DNA from 2 places in the Rossellomorea sp. FM04394 genome. Region 2 is predicted to be linked to the other one. Evidence: a T-box and tRNA genes for the amino acid it is inferred to sense, from the RefSeq annotation. Region 2 holds a T-box; the other holds one or more tRNA genes.
What was found. A T-box is a leader RNA that pairs with one kind of tRNA and senses whether it is charged. The one in region 2 lies ahead of ACCB35_RS10145 (tryptophan--tRNA ligase), so its partner is inferred to be a tRNA-Trp.

Region 1 (15,285 bases), 750 kb from region 2:
CGTTCTTTTTGTAAAAGAAGGTAGGCGTTCGTGTAATTGATTTCCTTACTTAACGGAACCACATCCTCCTCCATATTCATCCCGTACCTCATAATTTTGGAAAGGTGGGTGATCAGGGAGTAGATTTGCGGAACCTTGTTCTTTAAAGCAAGCGTTCCAATGGATTGCAGGGCATTATAGAGAAAATGCGGATTGATTTGAGACTGGAGGACCTTTAATTGATTCGTCTTGTTTTCAAGTTCGAGCTTGTACTCACGGTTGATCAAATGATTGATCCGCTCGATCATCTGCTGAAACCTGAAGCCAAGGATCCCGATTTCATCGGAACCGAACGATTCAGGCTGCACCTTCATATTCCCTTTTTCAACCTGTTGGATATTTTGAAGCAGAATCCGTATGGGTGAAGTAATTTTAAAAGAAACAAATAGTGTCGCAAGCACCACAAGGGATAGCCCAAGAACTCCAAACAGGATATTAATCTTCGCGACACTAAATGCACTTTCATAAAGATTTACGTAAGGAACCCGCTTCACTAACAGCCAACCGCCGGCCGAAGCTGGTAGCTGGTCGTACATCATAACCCCGTTGAAGGAGTCCTCCTTCCACTCGAGGGTCCCTGATACATCCTTTGATTCCATTATCCTCTTAATCCACTTCTGGTTGTTGCCATCGTCCGACACATCCCGGTCCGAGCTATAAATCATTTCCCCTTCCGAAGAAAGAAGATAAAATTCCTCTGACTTAGAGTTATACAGGTTTCTACTCAAATCTATGATTTTGTCAGGCGAGACCTCCAGTGAAATATACGCAAGCACCTCATCACCGGGAACGTTTCGGAATGCCCGGTGAATCGTGACAATATCCTTCGAACGGTTAATATTCTTTTCTTCCTGACTATGTGTGGGTTCAATATACATGTTATAAGGGCTGCGCTCTGCATTTCTGAAGGATTCCCATTGAGAATCCCTTACCTTACTGGAAAATACGACAGTAGAGCGCTTTGTTGCCGAAATGACCCGGTCACCATCTGCGAAGGAAATACGTACCCCGTTAATGGTATCACCCGTGTAGAGAATCGTTTGCACAACATTCTTTACAATGCCGATCGTCAAGTAATTATTCTCTTGGCCGGGTGATCTCATGAAATTAATAAAATCAGGATTATTATAGAGTGATAGAGTTAACCCGTTGAGCTCATTGATATAGCTCTCCAGATTCACCTTTCCCTGATAAAGAAGATTGCTGCTCTCCTCCACCACCTGCTCCTCTATGGAATCCTTCGTATACAAATATGTAATAATAATCGAACTGCCGAACGGCACAATCGTCGTAATCATCAACAACACAATCAACTTATTCCGAATGCTGGTCTTTAACATGAGGGACGGACCTCCCAGGTCTCACTTATACACTAGTATAAAGTGTTTTTCCCCGCTCTTGGAAGTGTTTTTTCGAAATATTCCTATTAAACTTATAAAATAGAAAGCATGCCGGGTAGACATGCTTTCTATTATTTCATTTACTTCAAGTTATCCCATGTTTGCTGGAATCGCTCAAGTACAGTATCGTAATCAATTTTGCCCGCAGCATATTCCTGGATCGTTGCAGCGAATTCCTTATTTGCTCCATCCGGCCATTTGAACCAAGTCCAAGGAATCGTCTTCTCTTCTTTAGAGTAGTCAAGGATGGACTGACCTAAGTCACCAAGACCATTCGGCTCGATGTTATCGAATGCCGGGATGAACGCAAACTCTTCCGTGATATAACGCTTACCGGTTTCAGATGAAACCATCCACTCCAAGAAAGTTTTCGCTTCTTCAAGATGCTCTGAGTTCTTGTTTAATACCCAGTTATTCGGTACACCTACAGGAAGGCGATCAGCACTATCATCATTGCTGATAGAAATTGGCAGGAAGCCCATGTTGATCTCAGGATTGATCTCAGTGATCATGTTCTCAGTCCAGTTCCCTTGTTGCAGCATCGCAGTTTCACCAGAAGCGAAAAGCGTTACTTGTGTATTGTAATCCGTCGTTAATGGGTTATCATTTGCATACTTAAGTTCAGTATCTAACACTTCTTTGAATTGCTTGAACTTTTCATTTCCTACGATTTTCTCAGAACCATCATAAAGTCCCGCGATGAACGCATCCGGATCTTCCTGCTGAGCAAACGGAATGTTAAGTAAATGTTGACCAATTACCCACCACTCGCCGTAACCCGCTGAGAATGGTGTGATTTTCTTCGCTTCAAGCTTCTTCGCAGCGTCTTTTAACTCATCAATTGTTGCTGGCGGCTCAGTGATACCTGCTTCTTCAAATAAATCTTTATTGTATACAAATCCATAGCCTTCAAGGTTAACCGGCATACCATAAAGCTTACCGTCTTCATCCGTCATCGGAACTTTACCGATTGGAAGAACATGCTCAACCCATGGCTCACCGGAAAGATCCGCTAATTTCTCTTTCCAAAGCTCTAACTCTTTAAAACCACCGTTGTTGAAAATGTCCGGCTCTTCACCAGAAGCAAATTTCGCTTTTAAAGCGGCACCGTAATCAGCACCTCCACCTACTGTTTCAAGCTTAATCTTAATGTTTGGATGCTCAGCTTCGAACTCCTTGATCATTTCTTGAAGCTGATCAGCAATTTCAACCTTGAACTGGAAGAAATTAAGAGTTACTACATCGTCACCTGATCCAGACTCTCCGCCTGATTTGCTTGTAGTGTCTTTAGAAGAACAGCCGGCAATAATTCCAAAAACTAAAACCAAAGACATACAAAGTAAAAGTATACGTTTCATAAATGGATTGACCTCCCTGATATAAAATATTTTATATAAATTTCTGTATCAATGATAGACCATCTTGACAGAAACTTTATATCTACTTAATTGACCCTGAAGCAATACCTTTGATGATATGCTTCTGTAAAAACAAGAAGAAAATGATAATGGGAGTAATGCCAAGCACCAATGCTGCCAGACCCATATCCCATTGCTTCGTATACTGAGCGAAGAACGAGCTTGCTGCGAGTGGAATCGTGCGCAGCTCTGCATCCTGTAAAACAAGAAGCGGAAGCAGATAGTCATTCCAAATCCATAAAGTGTTCAGAATGATCACAGTCACTGTTATCGGCTTAAGTAATGGGAAGACAATTCTCCAGAACACACCAAACTGACTGCACCCGTCAATCATCGCGGATTCTTCAATCTCAATCGGAACGGTTTTCACAAATCCATGATACAAGAAAAGGGAAAGTGGTACGCCAAATCCGAAGTACATAAGGATCAAACCTGGAATGCTATTCGTAAGCCCTAACGTTCCCCCTACCTTCATAAGAGGGATCATCACTGTCTGGAACGGAATGACCATGGCTGATACAAAGATGACAAATAAGATTTTGCTGAACTTCCCTGGCGTACGAACCATTTTCCACGCCGCCATCGAGCTGATGATCACTAATCCAATATTACTGAAAACGGTGATGACCAAGGAGTTCCAGAATGCACGTGGGAAGTTGATGATCTCCCACACTTTCGCATAGTTAGAGAAAACAAATTCCTTTGGCCACGCAGCCGCATCGATCAAAATCGCTGCAAATGGCTTCACCGAGTTGATCAGTACGAAGTAGAAAGGAATAAGGAAAATGAGCCCTATGACAATACCGATGATCTCTAATACAAACGTTCTTTTCGTATAGCGATTGCCCATTATGCCTGAACCTCCTTCTTCTTCGTCACCATCACCTGAACCGTAGTAAACACTGCCACTACCACAAAGAACAGGATCGATTTGGCTGTCCCGAGGCCATAGCGGTTGTTCTGGAACGCCTCTTGATAAATATTGATCGCCACAGATTGTGTAGAATTGAATGGTCCCCCACCTGTTAACGAGATGTTCAAATCGAATATCTTAAAGGCCATTGAAATCGTCAAGAAGAAACAAATCGTGAACGCCGGTAAAATCAATGGAATGATAATTTTCGTCAACAACGTCCAGTTTGATGCCCCATCTATCCTCGCTGCTTCAAGCAATGAGTTGTCCACCCCCTGTAAAGCTGCTACGTAAATGACCATCATGTATCCCGAAATCTGCCATGCAAACACGATGACAATCCCCCAGAATGCCGTCGTTTCATCACCCAGCCAAGGCATCTTAAAGAATCCAATCCCCGTCATATTCCCAAGTGAGGCAAACCCTTTAACAAAAATGAACTGCCAGATGAACCCGAGTAGCAATCCACCGATCACGTTCGGAATAAAAAACACTGTCCGCAAAATGTTTCTCGTCTTCAATGCTGCATTCAGCAGCAGCGCAAACCCGAAACCTATCAAGTTACTAATAATCACGGCTGCAAACATAAACTTCGTCGTGAACATAAAGGAATTAAAGAATGTCTTATCATCTGTGAAGATCTTTTTGTAGTTATCAAATCCAACCCACTCCACAACTGAGCTGACACCATTCCATGAGGTAAACGAATAATACACACCCATCAAAAATGGAAGAATCTGAATCACTAAGAAAAATATAAGTGCCGGTCCAACAAAGGCAGCATACGTCAGCAAGCTCTTATACTTGAACTTCTTCTTCGTCACTGCTTTCATTTGTACGTCTCTGCTTACCGGTCCAGTCTGAATCTTTGGTTCCACCCGTCTCACCACCCTTAATTATGTAATCGCTTTCTTATATTATAATGGTAGCGCTTACTTAAAAAGGGGAACTCAATTGACAAAGAAGGTGTAAAATTTTGACTAGATGGGTTTGGGTTTGGTGTTGTGGTGGGTATATGAAAAGGTTGGACTTCTTTGGTTTAGTTAGGTGACCCCAGCGTGCAATGAGTTTTTGAAAATAAAATCTTGGAATTGAAAATAAAAGTGGAAAATTTGAAAATAAAATCGTGGAATTGAAAATAAATGGTCCAGTTTTGAAAATATATTGGTCTTGATCGAAAGTAAATGGAGCGAAGTCGATTAGATAAGCGTCAATAACGATGAAAGTCATGCTAAACAGATGATTTTTCATAATTAGACAATAAAAAAGACTTCCTCATAATGAGAAAGCCTGTCGTATGTAAGTTGGAGCGGGTGAAGGGAATCGAACCCTCATCATCAGCTTGGAAGGCTGAGGTTTTACCACTAAACTACACCCGCGATGTGGTACCGGTGGCCGGGGTCGAACCGGCACTCCAGAGGAACACGATTTTGAGTCGTGCGCGTCTGCCTATTCCGCCACACCGGCATTACATTTTGGAGGCGGCAACCGGATTTGAACCGGTGATCAGGGTTTTGCAGACCCATGCCTTACCACTTGGCTATGCCGCCTTAATATTGGAGCGGAAGACGGGATTCGAACCCGCGACCCCCACCTTGGCAAGGTGGTGTTCTACCACTGAACTACTTCCGCACTACTGGGCTAGCTGGATTCGAACCAACGCATGTCGCAGTCAAAGTGCGATGCCTTACCGCTTGGCTATAGCCCACTGATAGTATATGTCACGGAAATAAAAATGTGACTTTAATGGGGCGACTGATGGGAATCGAACCCACGAATGCCTGAACCACAATCAGGTGCGTTAACCACTTCGCCACAATCGCCATGATAAAATTGGCAGGGGTAGTAGGAATCGAACCCACACCAAAGGTTTTGGAGACCTTCGTTCTACCTTTAAACTATACCCCTATAAGAATAGATATTCTGCTTAGATAAAAACAAATGGTGGAGGGGGGCAGATTCGAACTGCCGAACCCGAAGGAGCGGATTTACAGTCCGCCGCGTTTAGCCACTTCGCTACCCCTCCAAATATTATATCACTCGAGTGGTGCCGGCAAGAGGACTTGAACCCCCAACCTACTGATTACAAGTCAGTTGCTCTACCAGTTGAGCTACACCGGCATCAAGTAATAAATGGTGGCTCAGGACGGAATCGAACCGCCGACACATGGATTTTCAGTCCATTGCTCTACCAACTGAGCTACTGAGCCACTATGTAAAATAAAAATGGCGGTCCGGACGGGACTCGAACCCGCGACCTCCTGCGTGACAGGCAGGCATTCTAACCAACTGAACTACCGGACCAAAGCTTTTTGCGTTAGCAAAATAGGTTTCATTACCTTGACGTTAGTCAAAATAACTATCCATGCGTGACTCATTAAGGATTATGCTATCCCAAGTCAAAAATGGTATTGCGGGGACAGGATTTGAACCTGCGACCTTCGGGTTATGAGCCCGACGAGCTACCGAACTGCTCCACCCCGCGACGATATAATTGTAACTTATATAATCTTATATAATATGGAAGATTTTTTTCACTACGCTTCGTGAAAATCATGGTGGAGGATGACGGGATCGAACCGCCGACCCTCTGCTTGTAAGGCAGATGCTCTCCCAGCTGAGCTAATCCTCCAACATATTAATTGTTTGTTTTTCACATTCGGATAAAAGTGTTGGTGACCCATACGGGATTCGAACCCGTGTTACCGCCGTGAAAGGGCGGTGTCTTAACCGCTTGACCAATGGGCCTTAGTAAAAAGAATTGTTATGGCGGAGAGCAAGGGATTTGAACCCTTGAGACAGCGTTAACCGTCTACACGATTTCCAATCGTGCTCCTTCGGCCACTCGGACAGCTCTCCAATATGATGGCTCCGCAGGCAAGATTCGAACTTGCGACCGATCGGTTAACAGCCGATAGCTCTACCACTGAGCTACTGCGGAACGATATGCCTGGCGACGTCCTACTCTCACAGGGGGAGATCCCCCAACTACCATCGGCGCTGAAGAGCTTAACTTCCGTGTTCGGCATGGGAACGGGTGTGACCTCTTCGCCATTGTCACCAGACAATTTCTTGTCTCTTTTTTAAGGACAAGTACTATTATATCGCGTAGATATAATTTTTCAAGGCTTTTTTTATATTTTTGTATAAAATTCATTCCCTGAAAACTAGATAAAGAATTGATGTCAAGAAAGCCGAATATCGACCAATGTTGTATCTGCTTCTTCAAGTAGATACCATTCCAGCTCCGGCGGCTAGAGACTCGAAGTCATTTCAGTTCAATCAGCTGAGGGTAAAAGGCACCCTCTTCTGATTGCCCAGAAATGCTTGTCGTCTCTGTTCAAGCCGCCTCCGCTTTATAGTGTGGTTAAGTCCTCGATCGATTAGTATCAGTCAACTCCACATGTCGCCATGCTTCCATCTCTGACCTATCTACCTAGTCATCTTCTAGGGATCTTACTCACTTACGTGATGGGAAATCTCATCTCGAGGGGGGCTTCATGCTTAGATGCTTTCAGCACTTATCCCTTCCGCACATAGCTACCCAGCGATGCCTTTGGCAAGACAACTGGTACACCAGCGGTGCGTCCATCCCGGTCCTCTCGTACTAAGGACAGCTCCTCTCAAATTTCCTGCGCCCACGACGGATAGGGACCGAACTGTCTCACGACGTTCTGAACCCAGCTCGCGTACCGCTTTAATGGGCGAACAGCCCAACCCTTGGGACCGACTACAGCCCCAGGATGCGATGAGCCGACATCGAGGTGCCAAACCTCCCCGTCGATGTGGACTCTTGGGGGAGATAAGCCTGTTATCCCCGGGGTAGCTTTTATCCGTTGAGCGATGGCCCTTCCATGCGGAACCACCGGATCACTAAGCCCGACTTTCGTCCCTGCTCGACTTGTAGGTCTCGCAGTCAAGCTCCCTTGTGCCTTTACACTCTGCGAATGATTTCCAACCATTCTGAGGGAACCTTTGGGCGCCTCCGTTACTCTTTAGGAGGCGACCGCCCCAGTCAAACTGCCCACCTGACACTGTCTCCCACCCCGATAAGGGGCGCGGGTTAGAATTTCAATACAGCCAGGGTAGTATCCCACCGATGCCTCCACCGAAGCTAGCGCTCCGGCTTCCAAGGCTCCTACCTATCCTGTACAAGCTGTACCAAAATTCAATATCAGGCTACAGTAAAGCTCCACGGGGTCTTTCCGTCCTGTCGCGGGTAACCTGCATCTTCACAGGTACTATAATTTCACCGAGTCTCTCGTTGAGACAGTGCCCAGATCGTTACGCCTTTCGTGCGGGTCGGAACTTACCCGACAAGGAATTTCGCTACCTTAGGACCGTTATAGTTACGGCCGCCGTTTACTGGGGCTTCGATTCGCACCTTCGCTTGCGCTAAGCACTCCTCTTAACCTTCCAGCACCGGGCAGGCGTCAGCCCCTATACTTCGCCTTACGGCTTCGCAGAGACCTGTGTTTTTGCTAAACAGTCGCCTGGGCCTATTCACTGCGGCTCTCTCGGGCTTGCACCCTACCAGAGCACCCCTTCTCCCGAAGTTACGGGGTCATTTTGCCGAGTTCCTTAACGAGAGTTCTCTCGCTCACCTTAGGATTCTCTCCTCGCCTACCTGTGTCGGTTTGCGGTACGGGCACCTTTTTCCTCGCTAGAGGCTTTTCTTGGCAGTGTGGAATCAGGAACTTCGCTACTATAATTCGCTCGCTATCACAGCTCAGCCTTCACGATGATGGGATTTGCCTCATCATCAGCCTAACTGCTTAGACGCACATATCCAGCAGTGCGCTTACCCTATCCTCCTGCGTCCCCCCATTGCTCAAACGGAAAAGAGGTGGTACAGGAATATCAACCTGTTGTCCATCGTCTACGCCTATCGGCCTCGACTTAGGTCCCGACTAACCCTGAGCGGACGAGCCTTCCTCAGGAAACCTTAGGCATTCGGTGGATGGGATTCTCACCCATCTTTCGCTACTCATACCGGCATTCTCACTTCTAAGCACTCCACCAGTCCTTACGGTCTAGCTTCGCAGTCCTTAGAACGCTCTCCTACCACTGACACCTAGAGGTGTCAATCCACAGCTTCGGTGATACGTTTAGCCCCGGTACATTTTCGGCGCAGAGTCACTCGACCAGTGAGCTATTACGCACTCTTTAAATGGTGGCTGCTTCTAAGCCAACATCCTGGTTGTCTAAGCAACTCCACATCCTTTTCCACTTAACGTATACTTTGGGACCTTAGCTGGTGGTCTGGGCTGTTTCCCTTTCGACTACGGATCTTATCACTCGCAGTCTGACTCCCATGGATAAGTCTTTGGCATTCGGAGTTTGTCTGAATTCGGTAACCCGATGAGGGCCCCTAGTCCAAACAGTGCTCTACCTCCAAGACTCTTACACATGAGGCTAGCCCTAAAGCTATTTCGGAGAGAACCAGCTATCTCCAAGTTCGATTGGAATTTCTCCGCTACCCACACCTCATCCCCGCACTTTTCAACGTGCGTGGGTTCGGACCTCCATTCAGTGTTACCTGAACTTCATCCTGGACATGGGTAGATCACCTGGTTTCGGGTCTACGACCACATACTCATTCGCCCTATTCAGACTCGCTTTCGCTGCGGCTCCGTCTCATCGACTTAACCTTGCATGGGATCGTAACTCGCCGGTTCATTCTACAAAAGGCACGCCATCACCCGTTAACGGGCTCTGACTACTTGTAGGCACACGGTTTCAGGTTCTATTTCACTCCCCTTCCGGGGTGCTTTTCACCTTTCCCTCACGGTACTGGTTCACTATCGGTCACTAGGGAGTATTTAGCCTTGGGAGATGGTCCTCCCAGCTTCCGACGGGATTTCACGTGTCCCGCCGTACTCAGGATCCACTCAAGAGGGAATGAAGTTTCAACTACAGGGTTGTTACCTTCTTTGACGAGCCTTTCCAGACTTCTTCGTCTACTTCATTCCTTTGTAACTCCGTATAGAGTGTCCTACAACCCCAAGAGGCAAGCCTCTTGGTTTGGGCTACATCCCGTTTCGCTCGCCGCTACTCAGGGAATCGCAATTGCTTTCTCTTCCTCCAGGTACTTAGATGTTTCAGTTCCCTGGGTCTGCCTTCCATACTCTATGTATTCAAGTAAGGATATTGTTCCATTACGAACAATGGGTTCCCCCATTCGGAAATCTCTGGATCAAAGCTCACTTACAGCTCCCCAAAGCATATCGGTGTTAGTCCCGTCCTTCGTCGGCTCCTAGTGCCAAGGCATCCACCGTGCGCCCTTCATAACTTAACCGAATTGGTTGTTACATCAGGTTTAAAACCTAAAATGGCGATACTCGGTAATTTCTTGACTATCAATTTATCTTTATCTAGTTTTCAAAGAACAAATCCATTTTTATCTCGCAAGAGACATTATGGAAGGATATTTTGCTTCCGCAAAAATCCCTGATAGTAATTAAACCATCAAAACTGAACAAAACTTCGACTGTCAACTTGTTTAGTAAATCTTCCTTAGAAAGGAGGTGATCCAGCCGCACCTTCCGATACGGCTACCTTGTTACGACTTCACCCCAATCATCTGTCCCACCTTAGGCGGCTGGCTCCAAAAGGTTACCTCACCGACTTCGGGTGTTACAAACTCTCGTGGTGTGACGGGCGGTGTGTACAAGGCCCGGGAACGTATTCACCGCGGCATGCTGATCCGCGATTACTAGCGATTCCAGCTTCATGTAGGCGAGTTGCAGCCTACAATCCGAACTGAGAACGGTTTTATGGGATTGGCTAAACCTCGCGGTCTTGCTGCCCTTTGTACCGTCCATTGTAGCACGTGTGTAGCCCAGGTCATAAGGGGCATGATGATTTGACGTCATCCCCACCTTCCTCCGGTTTGTCACCGGCAGTCATCTTAGAGTGCCCAACTGAATGCTGGCAACTAAGATCAAGGGTTGCGCTCGTTGCGGGACTTAACCCAACATCTCACGACACGAGCTGACGACAACCATGCACCACCTGTCACTCTGTCCCCCGAAGGGGAAAGCCCTATCTCTAGGGTTGTCAGAGGATGTCAAGACCTGGTAAGGTTCTTCGCGTTGCTTCGAATTAAACCACATGCTCCACCGCTTGTGCGGGCCCCCGTCAATTCCTTTGAGTTTCAGTCTTGCGACCGTACTCCCCAGGCGGAGTGCTTAATGCGTTAGCTGCAGCACTAAAGGGCGGAAACCCTCTAACACTTAGCACTCATCGTTTACGGCGTGGACTACCAGGGTATCTAATCCTGTTTGCTCCCCACGCTTTCGCGCCTCAGTGTCAGTTACAGACCAGAAAGTCGCCTTCGCCACTGGTGTTCCTCCAAATATCTACGCATTTCACCGCTACACTTGGAATTCCACTTTCCTCTTCTGCACTCAAGTTCCCCAGTTTCCAATGACCCTCCACGGTTGAGCCGTGGGCTTTCACATCAGACTTAAGAAACCACCTGCGCGCGCTTTACGCCCAATAATTCCGGACAACGCTTGCCACCTACGTATTACCGCGGCTGCTGGCACGTAGTTAGCCGTGGCTTTCTGGTTAGGTACCGTCAAGGTACCGCCCTATTCGAACGGTACTTGTTCTTCCCTAACAACAGAGTTTTACGATCCGAAAACCTTCATCACTCACGCGGCGTTGCTCCGTCAGACTTTCGTCCATTGCGGAAGATTCCCTACTGCTGCCTCCCGTAGGAGTCTGGGCCGTGTCTCAGTCCCAGTGTGGCCGATCACCCTCTCAGGTCGGCTACGCATCGTCGCCTTGGTGAGCCGTTACCTCACCAACTAGCTAATGCGCCGCGGGTCCATCTGTAAGTGATAGCAAGAAGCCATCTTTCAACATTTCCTCATGCGAGGAAATGAGTTATCCGGTATTAGCCCCGGTTTCCCGGAGTTATCCCAGTCTTACAGGCAGGTTACCCACGTGTTACTCACCCGTCCGCCGCTGACTGATGGGAGCAAGCTCCCATCAGTCCGCTCGACTTGCATGTATTAGGCACGCCGCCAGCGTTCGTCCTGAGCCAGGATCAAACTCTCCGATAAAAGTTTGAATAGCTCTTTAAAAATAAATCTAGAATTAACGTTGACGTATTGTCTTGTTTTGTTCAGTTTTCAAGGTTCAATGTGTAAGCGCTTCGTTTAAGCGACTTTTTTATCTTACCAAGTTGTGGAGTTTATGTCAACAACTTTTTAAGTTTTTTTAAGTCGCCACTGACCGCTCGTTGCCGTCGTTCAGCAGCGACATTTACTAATATAACAAGGTTTCAAATTGAAGTCAACGGAAAATTAATATTTTACTATAATTATTTTACGACTCGATAATAGCGGTGATAAATCCCTTGTCCCTTTGTCTCCACATCTACGATTTCGACGAATCCTTTATCGGTTAGATATTCGATGAGCATGCTTAAGTCCACTGAATAATGTCTTGCCTCTGGATGATTAAGAAGATCCTGAAACGTCCAGTGTTCTTTTTGGTCCAGGATGTTCAAGAGATGTTCCGTCGAAACCTTCATTCTTGAGTGGATGAGGAACTCGCTTGCCAGAAACAGCAGTTCGAGTCGTTTATCAATTTCTTCATCGCTTGTTACAAGCTCTTCATATAGCTTATAAATTTCAGGCTCGATTTGTTTTACCTGGTTCCATACAGTTACCTCTGGATGAAAACCATTCTCGATTACCGCAAGCCTTGCTAAATGGTGCAGTGAATGAACGATGTGATTGTATGCATCTAAATAATGCTTACTTTCAAAGAATTCCTTACCGTCCATGTAACGACGAATCAACTTGGCAAATTCCATACCCATCTTGATCTTTCTTCCATAGAAAGGGAAATCTCTTAACTCTGTTTTAAGATTATGAATATATTCGTTGCGATCGAACAGCACTTTACCATTGAAGAGCCAATCGATTACTTTACGGTTGGACCCTAGTAAGATCCACTCGTTTAGCTTAGCTTCCGTTACGATATGCAAGGCTGCCTTTTGATCTTTATAGGAATAGTGTTTAATGAATACTGGTTCTTCAGCTTCTTTCACAACTAAAAAAAGCACAATATCAAACGTATCTGTCAACGGGCTGGATTTCTTGCTTTGTTCTATTAAAAGCGCTCCTAAAGTATTGGGGTGACTTGTACGCTCTTGGTATAACGGTCGTAAAATGTCTTCCATTTCATACTCCTCCACATCACACATTGGTTGGTTACTATTTCGACATTCAAAGGGGATTTCCTTCTCTGAATATAGTCATTTTTCGACAAAACGGTTTCGCATCCCTCTTATTACAACAAATATGGTATAGTATTTTTTTAGGAGGGACAAACAAATGGCTAAGAAATATTCTAGTAAAATCAATAAAATCCGAACGTTTGCCTTAAGCTTGGTTTTCATCGGATTTATCATTATGTACGTAGGTATATATTTTAGAGAACACCCATGGGTTATGACAACATTTATGCTGCTGGGTTTTCTGGGAATCATCGGAAGCACAGTCGTTTACTTCTGGATCGGGATGCTCTCCACTAAGGCCGTGCAAGTGACATGTCCTAATTGCGGGAGGGTCACCAAGGTCCTTGGGCGTGTAGATATGTGTATGTATTGTAATGAACCATTGACTCTTGACCCGAACTTGGAAGGCGAAGAGTTTGATGAGGATTATAATAAGAAGAAGAGATAATCTGCATGAAAGAAGACCTTCTACTGAAGGTCTTTTTTTGCGAAAAATAAAAGAATGGTTCTGTATCAGAACCATTCTTTTCTAGTGGGTTTCTTTTGTAGAGCAGTCAGAGCATGTTCCGTAGATTTCCATACGGTGGTTATTCACTTTAAATCCAGTGACATGGGAAGCCAGTTGTTCCACTTCATCCAGTCCCGGGTAATGAAAGTCAACAATTTTTCCGCAGCCATCACAGATGACGTGGTAATGATCCGTTGTCACGAAGTCAAATCTACTGGAAGAATCACCGTAGGTTAACTCTTTCACTAAACCCACTTCACGGAATACGCGTAAGTTATTATAAACAGTTGCGACACTCATATTCGGGAATTTCCCTTCAAGTGCTTTATATATGTCATCAGCAGTAGGATGAGCCATTGAATCAATGAGATACTCTAATATCGCATGACGTTGAGGAGTAATACGGACTCCCGTTTCCTTCAATGTCGAAATCGCTTCTTTTAATTGTCCTTCTTCAGACATCGCCATGCACCTCTTTTCATAAGAATTATTATTTTATAATCTTTATAAATAGTGTACTAATCAACGGTCCCTTTTGTCAATCTTTCTCCCTAGTTACTCGTGTAAGTTTTTCTCTTGTTCCCCAAGCTGCTGGTTTATATAGCGGCCCGCAACGAAAAGATAGTCAGAAAGTCTGTTCAGATAAGAAAGGACCAAAGGATTAATGTCTTCATCAATTCCAACCGCTTCTCTTTCGGCTCTTCTCACGATTGTTCTGGCTGTGTGAAGTGCAGCCCCGGCAGGCTGACCTCCAGGAAGGATGAAATTGCTAAGTGGCGTCAGGGCACCCTCAAGAAAGTCGATTTGCTCTTCCAGTTCTTTGATATGTGATTCTTCAAGCTTCCATTTCACTTCTTTCCCTGCAGGAGTGGCCAGTTCCGCACCAACATGAAAGAGAATGGTTTGTACCTTATGAAAGAACTCCTCGAACTTTTCTTTTCCATCAAAGTATTCAGCTTTAAGGTAGCTTAGACCTAAACCAATCATGGAATTCGCTTCATCGCATGTCCCGTATGCCTCTACCCGCTGATCTTTTTTTGACACTCTCGTTCCATATACTAAAGACGTCGTTCCCTTATCTCCCGTTTTTGTATAAATTTTCATCCTAATATCCCCTCTCTGCATCGATCACGTTAATATACCCTTCACTCTTCTTACTATATGTAGTTAAATTCTTTTTAAAAATATCAAGTGCTCTTGGCATGTATTTTTTTGTGATGCTGGATAGATGAGGTGTCACTGTTATCCCTTTATTCAACCAGAACGGATGACCCTTGGGTAGTGGCTCCTTCTCAAATACATCAAGATACATATGACCGATCAACTTCTTTCCACTGGCCTCAAGAAGAACGGATTCCTCTGCCAAATCACCACGGCCTATGTTGATAAATACAGCCGTGTCCTTCATTTGTTCAAAGTGTTCTACCTTTAGGAGATGCTTCGTTTTCGCAGTACTGGGGAGAACGGATACGATGAAATCTGCGTGCGGAAGCTGCTCTGTGAAAGTTTCAAGGGTGAACATGCTGTCAAAATGTTCTACGGGAGACCCGCTGGAGTTCACACCCACCACTCTCATGTGAAAAGCTTTTGCCAACCTGGCGATTTCTCCTCCAATCGCTCCGGCTCCGAGTATAAGGAGAGACGCTTGATGAAGTTCCGATGTGGGAAGTCTCCTGCTCCACACGTTATCGCTTTCCTGTTTCCATACCGATTGAAGTTGTTTCGCATACTGTAGCATTAATCCGATTGTA
Region 2 (15,285 bases):
TTTTAATTGGCGGAGAAAGGGTGCCACCCATTCTTCCTTTGCGATGCGAAAAGAGAGCATGCCGCCTTTCCCCGGATACAAAACGTCCGTTACACATTCATGCCCCTCAAGATAGTCGGCAAGTTTTCTTGCGTTTTTTTCATGCTGAGCCATTCTGAGACTAAGGGTTTTCATCCCTCTTAATAAGAGCCAACAATCAAAAGGTGCGAGAACCGCGCCGATTGAATTTTGAATGGTGTAGATTTTTTCCGCCAACTCCTCTGAGTTTACGACCACGACTCCCGCCAGCACGTCATTATGGCCCCCTAAGTATTTCGTCGCACTGTGAATGACAATGTCTGCTCCCTCAGTGAGAGGCTTTTGCAGCACAGGTGTATAGAAAGTATTATCGACAATTAAAAGCAATCCATTATGCTTTGCAATACCGGCAACCTCAGATATACTTGCTTCATTCATCAATGGATTGGTTGGCGTTTCAAGGAATATGGCTTTTGTTCTGTTAGAAGTTTGTTCTTCTATAGAGCCTGCATCACTTGTATCAACAAAATGAAATTTGATTCCGTATTGTGCTTCATACTGAACGAATAAACGGTAGCTTCCCCCATAAAGGTCTCTCGATACGATCAATTCATCCCCAGTCGAGAATAAGCCAAGGATTGCCTGAATCGCTGCCATCCCCGAACTGAAGGCAAATCCCCTGTGCCCCTCCTCTAATAGAGTAAGAGCTTCCTCTAAGGTGCCGCGTGTTGGATTTCCTGTTCTCGTGTAATCATATCCTGTCGATTGGCCAATCCCCTTATGTTCATAAGCAGTCGATAAATGAATGGGCAGGCTCACAGCACCCGTTGCAGGATCCTTCCGGTTCCCTGCCTGGACAAGCAAAGTATCAATATGTTTTTTCAACATTCTTCTCTCCTTTTCTCTCCCTGAAAACGAAAAGGGAAAAAACAAAAAAACCTTCTTATGAAAATAAGAAGGTTTTGTACGTTCGTTCTCCCTCTTATCGTCCAAGTTGACATCAACTTGCTGGAATTAGCACCATACCTGAATCTTGCGGCTGGTTGCTGAGGTGTCTTCGGGCCAGTCCCTCTACCTCTCTTGATAAGAAACAATATGAATTTGTGAAAAATAACTTTCCCATAACTTATAACAAAGGAAAAGAAAAGTCAATAAGAATTATGAATTATCTGAAAAACAAATCCCTCACGATGTTATATTTCAATCAATCTTAAATTCCTATTTTCCTTTTAATCTCTTTCATGAATGGGATCGTTTTTTCCCGCGCTTTTATTGCTCCCATTTGCAGTATGGAATCCAGCAAATGGGGATTTGCCATCAGTTCTTTATATTTGGATCGCGGTTCTTCAATGAATGAATTCATGACTCCAAAGAGTTCTTTTTTCGCTTCTCCCCAGCCTATTCCTCCTTGAAATCTCCCTCTCATTTCTTCAACTTGATCGGATGTTGCGAATTCTTTGTAGAGCGAAAATATGACGGACGATTCAGGATCCTTAGGCTCTTCGGGGGTTGAGGAATCTGTTTTGATTTTATTGATTAGTTTTTGCAGTTTTTTCGGTTCTTCAAATAAAGGAATCGTATTGTTATAGCTTTTACTCATTTTCCTTCCATCAAGTCCCGGTAGAACAGATGTTTCTTCCTGTATGATATACTCGGGAAGAACAAATGTTTCGCCATATTGCTTATTAAAGTTTTCTGCCAGGTCCCTGGCAATTTCAACATGCTGAATTTGGTCTTTTCCAACAGGAACCAGTTCAGTTTGAAATAGAAGGATATCCGCGGCCATCAATATCGGGTAGGTGAATAAGCCCATGTTGACCCCTGCATCTGCTTCTCTGCCGCTGTTTTGATTATCTTCGACCATTGATTTATACGCATGAGCGCGGTTCATTAATCCTTTCGGTGCAAAGCAAGCGAGAATCCAGCTCAATTCAAAGATTTCAGGTACATCGGATTGACGGTAGAAGATCGCTCGATCAGGATTCAACCCTAAGGCTAACCAGGCTGCTGTCACTCCATAGGACAGTTCTCTCATTTCATGCTGATCATGTATCTTCGTTAAACCATGATAATCCGCAACAAAATAAGCTGTGTTGTAGGATTCATTTTCTGCCAATCGTAATGCAGGTTTAATCGCACCGATATAATTCCCTAAATGAATACGCCCTGTTGGTTTGATACCCGTCAGAACTTGTTTTTTCATCATTATCTCCTCCCTTATATCATGAAAGAACACAAAAAGGGCTTCTCTTCCTTAAAAAAGGACGAGAAACCCGTGGTGCCACCTTCATTCGCTTACCTACCGTAAACGCGCTTTTCATGTACAGAAGTTCAGACTTCAATACACTGTCTCTTTTACCGGTGAGACCATCCGCCATAACCTACTGTTTTCAGCCTGGTAGCTCCAAAGCCCATTCAACGACCTTCCCACACTGATTTGCACCAACCATCAGCTCTCTGAAGTGTTTCGTTCGCCTACTTTTCTTTATCATTGCCGTTTCAAGTATTTACTTGTTTCCATTATTTTAATGCATCGGAAAATAATGGTCAATAGGTGTTTGCATAGGATTATATTTCTTTCGAGAAGAGGGGAAGGAAAAGCTTTATGCCTCTTTTATTAAAAGGAAGAAATTTCATATCGGCGATCAAGTGACTGGCATATCCGATTACACAAGCTTCGAATACTCCATCCATCATTAAGGAAGACTCAAGATAATGGGCAATCACTCCATAATAGATGATTCCAAGGACAGAGTGGGTGTAACTCCGATGTGGAACAAATGAAGCGATGATGATATATATCCCCAACAAAAATAACCACGTTTCATTCAATTGCCAACCGCATGCCGTTACGCCGACCCCGGTGATCATCAGCATCCTTCTCTGAGTGATGAAACTTGAGAGAATCATCATTCCGGCTCCATAACCAATCCCAAGCCACCGTTCTTTCCCTATACCTTCAAGATAGCTGTATACCATCATTAAAAAACCAATGATTTGTGCCACTGACCTGATCATTTTCGATGAAAGAGTAACCCTGTTACTAAGCTTTCCGTCAATATCCATATCAGGCATGAGTCCGGATACCCCGCCTATTGCAACGAGGGCTGCGGTTATATCCGGACCAGACCCAAATGAGTTGGCCACAATAAATCCTGTTGCTGCTCCTATTGCCATATGTGCTGTGCCGTTCAAGTGTGTCCTCCTACTCTCTTATCACAATATGTATGTACTAGATTACTATAATAGCCTTTATTATCCATACTGACTATGGGAAGTACGGATTAATTTCTAAAGATGAGCCGATATGCGCGAAATAATGTCAAGAAGATAGGACCTTTCATGAGGAACAAAGTGATGGTAACTCACCCTTTGCTTAACGAAGTCCTTTTTTCCTGCCTCATTTACAAGAAATCCTTCCACGTCGATTTCCGCTTTGGTTTGTTCAACTAGTGCATTAAAATCTTGAAGAGTCGAACGGTAAATACCGGACAATTCTTCTGACTGAAGTTGAAATTCGTCATATGCAACCGGCTTGGAATACAAGAACACGTGAGTTAGTTCCCGGTCGAACATATCCCGTTGAATTAACTCTCCTTTTACAATTCCCAATGATTGCAGTTCATCTATCGTAATAAGAAGCCCAAGCTCTTCATGAACTTCCCTTATACCATCCTCAACCTTCTCCTCCGATAAAATATGTCCAGCTGCGGTAATATCAAGTAAGCCGGGGAAATCCTTTTTCTTATCACTTCTCAGTTGGAAATAAATATAGGCCTCCCTACTACTCTTATCATAATGCGCAAGCCAGCAATGAAAAGTTTCATGCCAATATCCCTTTAGATGCACCTCAGAACGACTGGCTACTCCAAGCCTATTACCGTGTTTATCAAAGACGGCTAATTGTTCATTCTCCACCCTAATCCCTCTTTCATTTCATTTCTTCCAGATACTTTTTAACCTCCAAGAGATCTTTAACCACAATATCCGCTTCACGTAATTCTTTTTCCTGAGAAAAATCAAAGGCACAACCTATCGAAAGAAATTGATTTAACTCTGCTCCTTTGAAGTCAGACAATCTATCTCCAATCACAATCCCATGTGTAAGATTGTGATCTTCTTTGATTTTTCGAATCAATTCCCCTTTGTCATCTGATTGTATTTCCTGAATGCTGTAGCAGTCTAAAATCCATTGGTTCAAACGAAAGTACTTGACGATCGCCTTTAAATAATGAGGATATCCGTTGCTTGCCACAAAGACCGGAAACCCTCTCCCTGTTAAATAGGTTAATATTTCCTCCGAATGTGGATAGAGAGCTCCCTTTCCTTTCTGGATATTTTCAATCAACTTTTCTTGAAACACTTCATTCACTTTACCATGTATATGTAAGGGATGATGTGGTAAAAGTGTTTTCCACACAACAGAAAGAGGTACACCCATAATTTCTCTATATACTTCAAGAGGTGTATCCCCTTTCCACATTCCTTCATCTCTTAGTAGTTGAAAGGTATCATGAAGTGAAGCTTCAAGAATACGATTCGTTTGAAATAAAGTTCCATCCATGTCAAAAATCATTGCAGCTTTCATCCATATTCTCCTTTATTGCCTTTCGTACCTCAAAATGTTGGGCGTTTTATACTTAAGTCATTATCTTGCTTATTTGAAATAAGCCTTCTATAATCATATCAAATTCACAGCAGAATGAAAGCAACTGCGTTTATTGCCAGTAAGAATGTAGGACCGGTCATTATTTTATTCACACTATCACTAAAACATCGCAAAAAAACACACAAGAATGCTTCTCTTGTGTGTTTACTCCTTAAATCGGTGTATAGCTTGCTTTCTTTAAGATGCATTGGGAAGATAAAAGAGGACCGTCAACATCATGCCGATAACAGAAAAGATCACGATACTAACTGCTACTGACTTGTGAGACTTTGATACATGCTTCTTCTTTAACACGTTAAAAAACTTAAAAGCCAATAACGAAAGAATAAACAAAGATACAAACAAGAGCTCGCTCATGGACAATCCCTTTCTTCGGTAAGGTGTATTCTTATTAAGATATGAAATCACTTTACCATATTTTCTTATTCAATAAAAATATTTATTCTCAGAAATAATAATATATCCAATCAGGGGTTTTACGAAGCGCTTTTTCCCAGGCAGGGAGTTCATTAAAGGCCTTCATGGTCAGCTTCTTACTATCATTAATGTCATTCTGGATGAGTGATTCTAATTCCCCGGCAACTTTGGCATCGCGAATGATACAGTTGCTCTCATCATTTAAGTAGAAGCTTCGTGGATCCCAATTGGCTGTACCTATATCAGCCCATTTATGATCAATGATCAGCACTTTCCCGTGGAAAAATCCTTTTTCGTATAAATAGAGATCCACTCCGCTCTCCAACAAAGTTTTCTCTATTCTATAACTTGGCGGCTTCGTAAACCATGCATCGGTATTGTCCGGGACGAGAATCTTCACTTTCACCCCGCGCTTCACTGCTTTCTTTAAAGCTGATACAAGTTTCCCATTTGGTAAAAAGTATGGCGTTGTAATCGTGATGCTCTCTTCCGAACTGTTAATCCAGTTTACTGTCTTATCTACGATACTGTCGCCTGTCGAAAACAAGAAATGAACGCTGCTCTTTTCATTTTCACTTAAAGTAAGAGTAGGAGGCACGCTTTCCATACTCTCAGCTCCATCCTCGACCCAGTCCCTTTTAAACTGCTGTGCCACCTCAATCCCTGCCTCCCCCTCCAACCGTAAGTGATAGTCCCTCCAGTAACCTAGCTTCGGGTCTTTGCCTAAATATTCATCCCCCATATTGAATCCTCCAATATAGGCAATTCTTTGATCAATGGAAACGAGCCTGCGATGATTCCGATGATGGAGGGAATAGAAGATGTTCTTTAGGGATAGAGGCCTGCTTTTTACAAACTTCACCCCTCCTTCTTCCATCCTCTTTATACTTTCCTTTTTTATATCTGAACCCAGGTAGTCAACAGATAGACGAACATCTACACCTGCCTTGGCCTTTTCAATCAGTAAATCAAAAAACTCGTTGGAAATCTGATCGTCCCTGATAATGAAAAAATGAATCCAAACAAGCTCATCTGCTGTTTTAATATCTGCAAACATTTTTTTATATAAGTCATTCCCAGTATTGTAGACGTTGATTGCAGCTTTATGAGGAAGTGTTTCCGTCATTGGGTGAGTTCTCGCATAGTTTTTCACACCTTGTTTTACATCCCAGTGCATGATGAGGAATAAAATCACGATGCCTGCAGCCGTTATCAGGATTAATTTAAATCCTTTTTTCAGCAAGGGAACTCACCTCCTTTTTATGTAGTATTAGCTTTTGTTTAAGGGAAGAGACTATGCATCTCCTTTGAAAGTTTATATGGTTCCAAAGGTTATCTACAGAATTATCATGCTGCTTAAGCAGTTTTGCGTTAATTTTTGACAAAAAAAAAGCATTAACGAAATCGTTAATACTCTCAGTTTATTTTCTTATTGATTTTCAACATATTATAGATAAAACGTCCGCTCACAAATAGGAGACCACCTATAAATGAACCTAGCGTATTCATAATCCAATCATCAATATCCGTTGCTCTTCCTAATGGTAAATAATATTGGGCACATTCTATACCGAAGGAAAATAGTGCCCCAATAAACGTGACCATCAGTATAAGTTGTTTCGAATGTCTCATCCACCAAGCTATAAAAAAGGTTAATGGAATAAACAATAATATATTGGCCAGCAGGTTTCTGATGGGTACATCTAAATGATTTCGGTAAATTAAATTCAACTTAAGATTAGAAAATGGGTCGAAATTCACCGATCCCTCTGACACATTTCCACCTGTCAAAGGAGTCAGAGTGATTAAACATATGCCTCCTATCGTTATGCACGTAAATAGTACAGGCAGTAGGTTCATCCATCTGCCCTTCCCATTTCTTTTCTTCCAAAAGGAGACCGCAAAGATAAGGGAGATCGTCACAACTATTATAATTGGAAGAACCCAACCAAATGCGCTCCATAATTCTTTCATGATTCCGTTTCCTACTTTCCTTTAAGCTACAAACTCTGATTTAGTTTATTTACGATGATATATGTTTGAAAGAGAAGCATTATGACAAGGTGGCAAATGTCACTTCTACAGCCTTTTTTCGATACCATTCCAAGTAGAATAATTTAAATTGTCAGGAAAGGTCATTATTGGCTACATATAAAAATCGATCGGGTCAACATATTCACCTAACCCTTTATACCTTAATTTTTGAACATGTAAACCCGTCTCTCCTTCCCCACGAATATCTATAGCTAACTCCTCATCCTCTTGCACCTGTTCCAATCCACTTACGAAGCTCCTGGATCCTCAAAGTCAGACCATCCTTATCCAGCTTTTCTAAAAACGGGATCATGTATTTTCTGGATAATCCCAGAACCTCTTTGGCATCTGCTATATCGAATGTTTCACCGGTTTTTTCTTTTAAGTCTTCAACGGCTTTCATAAAAATCTGATAGGAATAGGCCTTTTTATCATCCAACGGCACGATTTTTTTTTCTTGGATGAAAAAGTGATGAAAATCAGACTGCCACTTTGGAGGAATACCTACTTGATGAAAATACTCTTCCATGTCTTTTACTTGTCTTCCATCAGCCTCTAATAAGTCAAGGAGCTGACTGCATCGTTTCTCCCATTGAGGAGGCAAGTGAGGAATGAACCCCTCTAAACAAAGAATGCCACTGCTTTGTTTCCAATGTTTTTGCTCAATCGCATAGTCCACTAAATCTCCTGTGTACTCCTTTAAAGATTGCTTCAATTCACCACTATTGATCCCTTTTAATAAAGGAAACTCCTCATGAAACCCTCGAAGAATCTGATCGATCGATTCCACGCATTCTTCCACTATTTTTAAATGTGAAACTTTGGATTGTGAAAGTACAATCCACTGATCATCACCCTGCAGCATATCATGCAGCTCTGTGTGTGTTAAAGAGGCTTCTCGTAAGATGAAATCTTCATCTACACATTTGTATTGTTCAAGCAGCCTTAGAACTCTCTCCTGAGGCGTTCCATGCCGTTCAGACTGAAGAAGGGCCATCGTTTCCTCTCCAAACTTGTATCTCCCTCCATTTGGCTGAATAATCCAGCCTCCTCCGATGGTTTCCATCGGAGAGGGTCTTCTTAGTATAAAACGATCACCTCTTTTGGCAACAATCGATTCATCAAGCCGGATCTGACATAAAATAGGCTCCGTTTCCGACTCCACTTTATTTCGATCAAAAAATACAAGCTTCCCCATCACTTCGGAAGTTCCAACATGAACCACAACTGGCATTCTTTGTTTTATAGGATGGTTTACCGCATATAATATTTCGAGACACACATCAATCGTGTTGGTCACGGAAAAATGTGTGGATGTGACGAGTACATTTCCTCTTTTCAATTCTTTGTAACCCACTCCTGAAAGGTTTATCGCTGCACGTTGACCGGCAAAAGCACGACTCTCTTTCCTATGATGAGCTTGAATTTGTTTCGCTTTCGTATGTATTCCCTGGGGTAATATCATTATTTCCTCTCCAGTGTCCAGGGTACCTCCAAAAACAGTCCCTCTTACGACAGTTCCCTGACCTTTTACAGTGAAAACTTGATCAATCGGTAAACGAAAATCGCCTCTGACACTTCTTGAAACCATGTCCTTTAACGTAGTAATGATTTTCTGTTTTAACTCTTCGACACCTTCTCCTGAAAGACTATCTGCCAACAAGACAGGGGCCCTTTCAAATACCGTTTCCTTCAACTCATCCATCACTTCTTCAAGAGCCATATCCCTCAGTTCTTCATCAACTTTGGAAATTTTCGTCAACACGACAATGCCGTGAGTAATTCCCAGTAACGCCAGGATATCAAGATGTTCTTTCGTTTGCGGCATCACACCTTCGTCTGCCGCTACCACTAACACAACGAGATCGATCCCTGCCACACCTGCGATCATCTGGCGAATAAACCGCTCATGACCAGGAACATCCACTACAGAAATCTCCATATCTTCATCATGATATAAAGGGGCAAACCCGGGTTCAATCGAGATGCTGCGCTCCTTTTCTTCCTTTAATCGATCCGTATCGACAGAAGTAAGGGCCTTTGTGAGAGTGGTTTTTCCGTGATCAATATGTCCGGCCATTCCAATCGTATAGTATTGCTTCGCCATCCTCTCACCTGCTCTCTATCTTTTCTTTTTGAACCGGAAAAATAGGACGCCGGCCATTATGGCAAAACAAATGGCGAATAAGATTCCCTTCCATACATCTCCATCTGAAAAAGATTTCAATACCCATATCAATATAAATAAGGTTATGGCTATGTCAATCATCATCATACCTTTTGAGTTTCGAATGTTTCTTCACCTGCTACTCTTTAATTTATTTGCAATCCTTCCATTCAGGTCTAAACCTTGCCGGACAACATTCCCCGACATAGCGGTTCCCCTTTTTATCATTATAATCCTTTAAACCCTGATGTAGGAATGTTAATTCAATTGTAAAAAAGGAGAATCACCTGATATTCTGTGATTCTCCTTCCTATAAAATCTATTCAGACCCCTCTTGAATCAATGTTTTCATATCTTCGACAATTTCATCATAAGGGACATCACTATTGCCACTATACGTTTTTACGACTATACCTTTTTGATTCACAAGATAAAAGCTGGTACCATGAATCATCTGATCGGAATTAGGATCGTCGGCTACAATCGAGCGGAAGGAGTGTTCCGCAAGGTCCTTAACCTCGTCAAATTCATAACCTGTAAGTAGTTCCCATTTACTTGCATCTGCTTCAAAATTTGAAATATACTCCTTTAATGCTTCCGGTGTATCATTTTCAGGATCTACGCTGAAGGAGACGATTTTGTAATCCTCTACTCCTTCTTCTTTCAGCTTTTCTTGAAGCTTCGTTAAATTAAAGGTCATGGGTGGACACACTGTTTCACAATTAGTGAATATGAAATCTGCGATCCAGACTTGTCCTTTCAGATCGTTCAAACCGACTTCTTGATTATTTTGATTCGTATAAGAAAATTCTTTCACTTCATAATCTGTTTCTGCTTGAAAGTTACTATTACTGCAACCTGCAAGGAGAATCCCGATGATGGTCATCACCACAATTAATGTTTTGGTTTTTGACATCTTTATCTCCTCCGACTTTATCTGTCTCTCCCATTCTATGTTAGTAAAAAGGGGATCAAAAAACAATCAGTACCGGTAAGATTCATTGTCTATTTTGTGAAAGCTATGCTCCCATTCCAATAGTAGAATCCCTTTCCTAATAAACTAGTTAACCCCCCATCACACTCATTCTTCCCGTTCCTCCATTTTTTTCTTGGAAAATAAATAGTGCAGCGTAAATCCATGAACGACCATTATCGTAAGGAAAGCAAGAAAATAATAGAAAACACCTATGACCCCATCTGAAGTATCCTCTGTTATGAGCCACCATACGGATGCAAAGAGAAGAAAAAGAAATTGAAGTGCGACTCCCTCTAAGAATGGTTTTTTATAGGTATTAAAATCCAAAAGCCTTTTCCAGCTCCACCCAATCGCCACTACGGCAGATACTAACAATAGTAATATGTAGATACTTATTTTCATCAGTGATTCCTCCATTCAAATTCATACTATTTCCATGTTATTCAAATGACCTGGAAAATGAAAGAGAAAAAGGGAAAAACACCAATTTATTTTGGTGTTTTTCTACACTGATCCTATTCCATGCTTTTGTGATCGTAACGATAGGCGTTGAAATGTGTAATATCCACTTTTACTTTCACTTCGTCTAATGAATGGTCTGTTAAATAGAATGAAGGCTGTTCTTCAAGCTTTCTAAACTTTAGTGGATGGTATCTATACCATTTTTCACCTACATTCAGTAAATCCACTTGCTTTTCCAACCCAATATTATACACTTTTTTAATTTCATTTTCCAAAGACTTTTCCAAGGTACTTTTAACATCTTTATATGGAGCATCCACTAATTTTTCAATTAGCTCTGCTTTCACGCTGACTTCAAGTGAAAAGGTGGAGAAATCACCTCTTTCTTCCTTGTATTTTATTTTAGGCTCTTTCGTCAATAGTTTAAATGTAGATACCAATTCATCATCGATATATAGAGGATAATCGATTTGATTTTTTTTGGTAAGCAACCAATCAACGATGATGGAGGGTTCAGAAGGAAGGTCTCCTTTGAATTGTGATTGTTGAAACAGACTATAACCGTTCAGATAAAGTACAGGGTATGGTTGATCGGTTTGCCAGGATTTTTTATCGATACTGATATTTGGGATGAACGCTGTCCCCATCGGTTCATAGTACTCCCGAAGAAAATGCATTAAACTTGTTGCACTAATATCATCTTGTAAAGCCTCTACGGTTTCTTCTGTCAAAAGGACTGTATAAACGGGAGGATATTGAAATAAACCATTCAACTTAAAGATTTTCTCGATGCTCTCGTCAGTTGTAAACAATAGAAGATTGGGCCTTAATGATCGATTTCTGCCCACATCCTCCAGAACTTCTTTGAATTTAAACTTGATCAAATTTTTTGAGACGACGAGCGTTTTTGTATGTCCAAAAAACAATGATGGCCTCGATGCTTTATATAGGTTTCTTACAGCCATATTCAGGGTTTTACCGGAAGCAGAACCGACAAAAGTCGGAACAGGCTCTGTCGGCTTACTCCCCTCCTGCTTGGCTACATTGGCAAAATTCAAGCCTTGAATATATGCTGTATATAACTCGTTCTCTTCATTATAATCCAATCCGATCGAGACGATATAAGTTAGGTCCTGAATGTTTTTTGACCCTGTGCATCCTGTTAATAAAAGGGCTGCAGCAACTAAGATGAGCTTACTTATCATATTGATCATAATGATCTATCCCTTCCTTGTATCATCATCCGGGCTCGTTGTAGGGGTGCGCTTCTTATAAAATTGAATAGGTAACCGGAAAAATGACCGAATGGTTTCATTCCAACTGATTGGAGCTGCAGAGCCAAGGAATGGAGTACCAAAGGAAGATTTTGTCGCTAAATAGAGAACCGTCAGAATAAAGCTCATAACAACACCGAATAATCCAAAAAATGTGCTAATGAGCAATACAATGAACCTTAATATCGTTGTTCCATATTTCAATGTTTGATTGACGAGTGTAAAGGACGAGATATATGTAATGGCACCAATAACAAGCATGGTTGGGGATGTCAACCCGGCACGTATGGCGGCATCTCCCACAATCAGCCCCCCAAGTACAGAAACCGTCTGTCCAATTGCCCTGGGTAGCCTGACACCCGCTTCATTAAAAAACTCAAACAAAAATAGGACGATAAACATCTCAACAGGAGCGGAAAGGGGCAAGCCGAACCTGGACATGGAAATCGTCGCCACGAGCAGATAGGGAATTTGTTCAATATTATAAGCCGAAAATGCCACCCATAATCCTGGTAAATAAGCTGAAATCATGATCCCGGCTACTCGCAGGATCCTTTCCAAAGATACATATACGTAATTGATACTTGAGTCTTCTGGTGATTTCGTTTGTAACAGAAGATTTATTGGCGCAATTGAAACAGTTGGGTACCCATCCACCAAGAGGGCAAATCTTCCCTGAACCAATGAATCAACGATAAAATCGGGGCGACCTGTATAATCGAAATTAGTAAAAATGGAATTAGGGTTGTCATCAAGCATAGATTCCAGCTGTTGATTGCTGGTCAGAACATCAATATCCACTTTTTCTAATCTAGTATATAGCTCATCAAGAATACGCTCATCGATTACATCACTCAGGTACATGATGGCGATTTCTGTATGACTGCGGGTCCCTACCTTATATTTTTCAACTGATAGAGTTGGAGTGAAAAGTCTTCTCCTGATTAACGAGATGTTTGTATTTAAGTCTTCAACAAAGCCATCTTTCGGGCCACGGATAGATGTTTCAAGCGAAGATTCCTCCGGGAGCCGTTTTGGGAGATTGCCTGCATGTAAGGAGATAATTTTTTCTTCGATAAAAAACAAAATATACCCATTAAATAAAGCAGTAGAGAGCTTATCAAGGGACTTTCCGGTTTTATCTACTGCTTGGAAATTCCCCTCCATCTTTTTTGCATAGGACTTTTCAGGAGATTCTTCTAATTTTGGGAGAATGAATTGATCGAGATAATGTCGATCCACCAAACTCTCAAAATACACCAGGGTGACGACTTCATCGTGAAAAAAATGTTCTCGAATAAGTAAATCATGACTTTTTGAAAATAATTGCGTTAACTCTTTCAAAGAGTCCTCTTTTTCTTCCACTATACGCTTTTCTTTCGAAGACTTCTTCATTCTGAACATCCTTTACTTTATAAATCGGAGTATCACTGCTGACGTAATAATTTGTACGATGAAAAGGACAACGGTTGCAGGAAAAAAATAGATATATAAGAACTTATAAAAAAAATACGTATCTACATCTATAAAAATGAGTACTGCCAGTATTAGAAAAAATGGCACCATCACTTTTAGTGAAATCCGGTAACGATCCTTCTTTTTCGTGAAAAATACGGCAAGCAGAAACATGAATAAACTAATCCTGATAAGTGCTCCACATAACCACTGATAGAGAGCAAAGAAATCTAAATGGGTAATAAATTCCCCAATGGCTAATATTCTCCATTGTTCATAGGCTGGATATCTCATATTCGCTGATTCTACATGTCCAAATTCCATGATCGAAGCGGTTAATGGCCCGAACATCAAGCCCATAAAAATTAACCCAAGAACGATTAAATGATGAAATTTAATCTTCCCTTCACTATAAGGCTGTATTAATACAATCAAATATAATTCAAGTAAACCTGATAATACGTAGATCATTCCTTTTAAGACAGGCTCATACCCATGACTGAAAATCGGCAATAATAAACTGGGATCTTTCATATTGGTGTTTGTAAAAGCAATAAAAAAACCAAATAACATAACCAATGGCAATAATATCCCACTCGCGATGGCCATATGTTTGATCCCTGACCAACTGATTAAAAAGCAAATGATGAAGATGCTTCCAACCACTAATAATGATGGAACATCTGCTAAAAAATATGCACTTAACCATATTATTAAGTCAACAAAGGTTATATATGCACTTGATAACAAAAATAAACACATGGGCAGTGAAAATAGGAAAACAAGAAATTTGTTCCACTTTTGATTAAGTAAATGATAGAACCCTTCCGGAGGGGAATTCTTAACTATGTAATAAATGAATAAGGTCACGATAAATAAAATAGGATAGGATAAAATGATGCTTATCCAACCGTCTCTCCCGGCTGCATTAATAATACTTGGGATAAGCATGACATGATTTAGTAAACCGGTTGAAAGGATGAGCAATAATATTAGCTGTCGAGGAATTAATATAGGACGAATGCTTCTCATAGTTTATCTCCAAAGTTAGGTAGTTTTATCTCTATTTATGTCCTACAGATAAGAAATCAAACCCCATTTTCAAATTAAGGATCGCCCATGCCTATATCATCTCTATATTTATGATCAGGATCTTTGCCATAATAGAAAACAGTCAAAGAGATTGTCTCTTTGACTGTTTTAATCTTCATTGTGAAGCTGAAATGTATTAATAGAATAAACTAAGCCAGAAACTGAAATTCGGTCCTGCTTCCGCTTTGAGAAGATATGACCTCTAATCGGGCATCGATTCTCTCTTTTAACTCTGGAACATGTGAAATCAACCCTACAAGTCGTCCACTGCTTTGAATATCCATCAGTGCTTCAATTGCATGGTCCAGAGATTCTGGGTCCAATGTTCCAAACCCTTCATCAATAAACATTGTTTCAAGTGAGACACCACCTGCATATTGCTGCACGACATCAGCAAGTCCGAGAGCCAATGCTAGCGATGCCTTGAAGCTTTCTCCTCCGGATAACGTTTTTACGTGCCGTTCCTGACCAGTGTACTGATCAAATATGAGGAGTTCTAGACCGCTCTGGACGTTTCCTTTGCTTCTATCCGTTTTTCGAATCAGCTGATATCTTCCAGACGTCATTTTGATTAATCGTTCATTTGCCACATGAAGAATCTCTTCAAGAAATGATGCAAGCACATATCTTTCAAATGTAATTCTGTTTGCATTCTGCCCCCGGGCCACTTCTGCCAGATGTCCCACCATTTGGTATCTGGATTCTAAATGCTTTATGCCTT

Region 1: it has a tRNA-Trp gene. The T-box ahead of ACCB35_RS10145 (tryptophan--tRNA ligase) is inferred to sense a tRNA for this amino acid. The anticodon was not compared.

Annotation. Positions count from the first base shown of each region.
Region 1 is NZ_CP168654.1:1,266,694-1,281,978, reverse strand. It holds gene ACCB35_RS06435 (sensor histidine kinase) at 1-1,379, opposite strand, end outside; gene ACCB35_RS06430 (ABC transporter substrate-binding protein) at 1,520-2,797, opposite strand; gene ACCB35_RS06425 (carbohydrate ABC transporter permease) at 2,880-3,707, opposite strand; gene ACCB35_RS06420 (carbohydrate ABC transporter permease) at 3,707-4,603, opposite strand; tRNA gene ACCB35_RS06415 (tRNA-Gly) at 5,076-5,149, opposite strand; tRNA gene ACCB35_RS06410 (tRNA-Leu) at 5,154-5,237, opposite strand; tRNA gene ACCB35_RS06405 (tRNA-Cys) at 5,247-5,320, opposite strand; tRNA gene ACCB35_RS06400 (tRNA-Gly) at 5,328-5,402, opposite strand; tRNA gene ACCB35_RS06395 (tRNA-Gln) at 5,407-5,478, opposite strand; tRNA gene ACCB35_RS06390 (tRNA-His) at 5,518-5,593, opposite strand; tRNA gene ACCB35_RS06385 (tRNA-Trp) at 5,605-5,678, opposite strand; tRNA gene ACCB35_RS06380 (tRNA-Tyr) at 5,713-5,796, opposite strand; tRNA gene ACCB35_RS06375 (tRNA-Thr) at 5,816-5,891, opposite strand; tRNA gene ACCB35_RS06370 (tRNA-Phe) at 5,905-5,980, opposite strand; tRNA gene ACCB35_RS06365 (tRNA-Asp) at 5,998-6,074, opposite strand; tRNA gene ACCB35_RS06360 (tRNA-Met) at 6,182-6,255, opposite strand; tRNA gene ACCB35_RS06355 (tRNA-Val) at 6,327-6,402, opposite strand; tRNA gene ACCB35_RS06350 (tRNA-Glu) at 6,444-6,518, opposite strand; tRNA gene ACCB35_RS06345 (tRNA-Ser) at 6,538-6,629, opposite strand; tRNA gene ACCB35_RS06340 (tRNA-Asn) at 6,637-6,711, opposite strand; rRNA gene rrf (5S ribosomal RNA) at 6,719-6,835, opposite strand; rRNA gene ACCB35_RS06330 (23S ribosomal RNA) at 7,134-10,068, opposite strand; rRNA gene ACCB35_RS06325 (16S ribosomal RNA) at 10,291-11,842, opposite strand; gene ACCB35_RS06320 (nucleotidyltransferase-like protein) at 12,103-12,969, opposite strand; gene ACCB35_RS06315 (YgzB family protein) at 13,124-13,474, shown strand; gene perR (peroxide-responsive transcriptional repressor PerR) at 13,556-13,996, opposite strand; gene ACCB35_RS06305 (cob(I)yrinic acid a,c-diamide adenosyltransferase) at 14,090-14,638, opposite strand; gene ACCB35_RS06300 (D-2-hydroxyacid dehydrogenase) at 14,640-15,285, opposite strand, start outside.
Region 2 is NZ_CP168654.1:2,020,521-2,035,805, reverse strand. It holds gene ACCB35_RS10150 (methionine biosynthesis PLP-dependent protein) at 1-906, opposite strand, end outside; SAM riboswitch class I at 998-1,108, opposite strand; gene ACCB35_RS10145 (tryptophan--tRNA ligase) at 1,229-2,221, opposite strand; T-box leader at 2,276-2,519, opposite strand; gene ACCB35_RS10140 (metal-dependent hydrolase) at 2,587-3,213, opposite strand; gene ACCB35_RS10135 (NUDIX domain-containing protein) at 3,310-3,936, opposite strand; gene ACCB35_RS10130 (HAD hydrolase-like protein) at 3,950-4,606, opposite strand; gene ACCB35_RS10125 (hypothetical protein) at 4,865-5,020, opposite strand; gene ACCB35_RS10120 (phosphatidylserine/phosphatidylglycerophosphate/cardiolipin synthase family protein) at 5,133-6,347, opposite strand; gene ACCB35_RS10115 (VanZ family protein) at 6,521-7,078, opposite strand; gene selB (selenocysteine-specific translation elongation factor) at 7,359-9,245, opposite strand; gene ACCB35_RS10105 (SCO family protein) at 9,625-10,221, opposite strand; gene ACCB35_RS10100 (hypothetical protein) at 10,387-10,683, opposite strand; gene ACCB35_RS10095 (Ger(x)C family spore germination protein) at 10,797-11,957, opposite strand; gene ACCB35_RS10090 (spore germination protein) at 11,964-13,412, opposite strand; gene ACCB35_RS10085 (endospore germination permease) at 13,425-14,504, opposite strand; gene ACCB35_RS10080 (AAA family ATPase) at 14,714-15,285, opposite strand, start outside.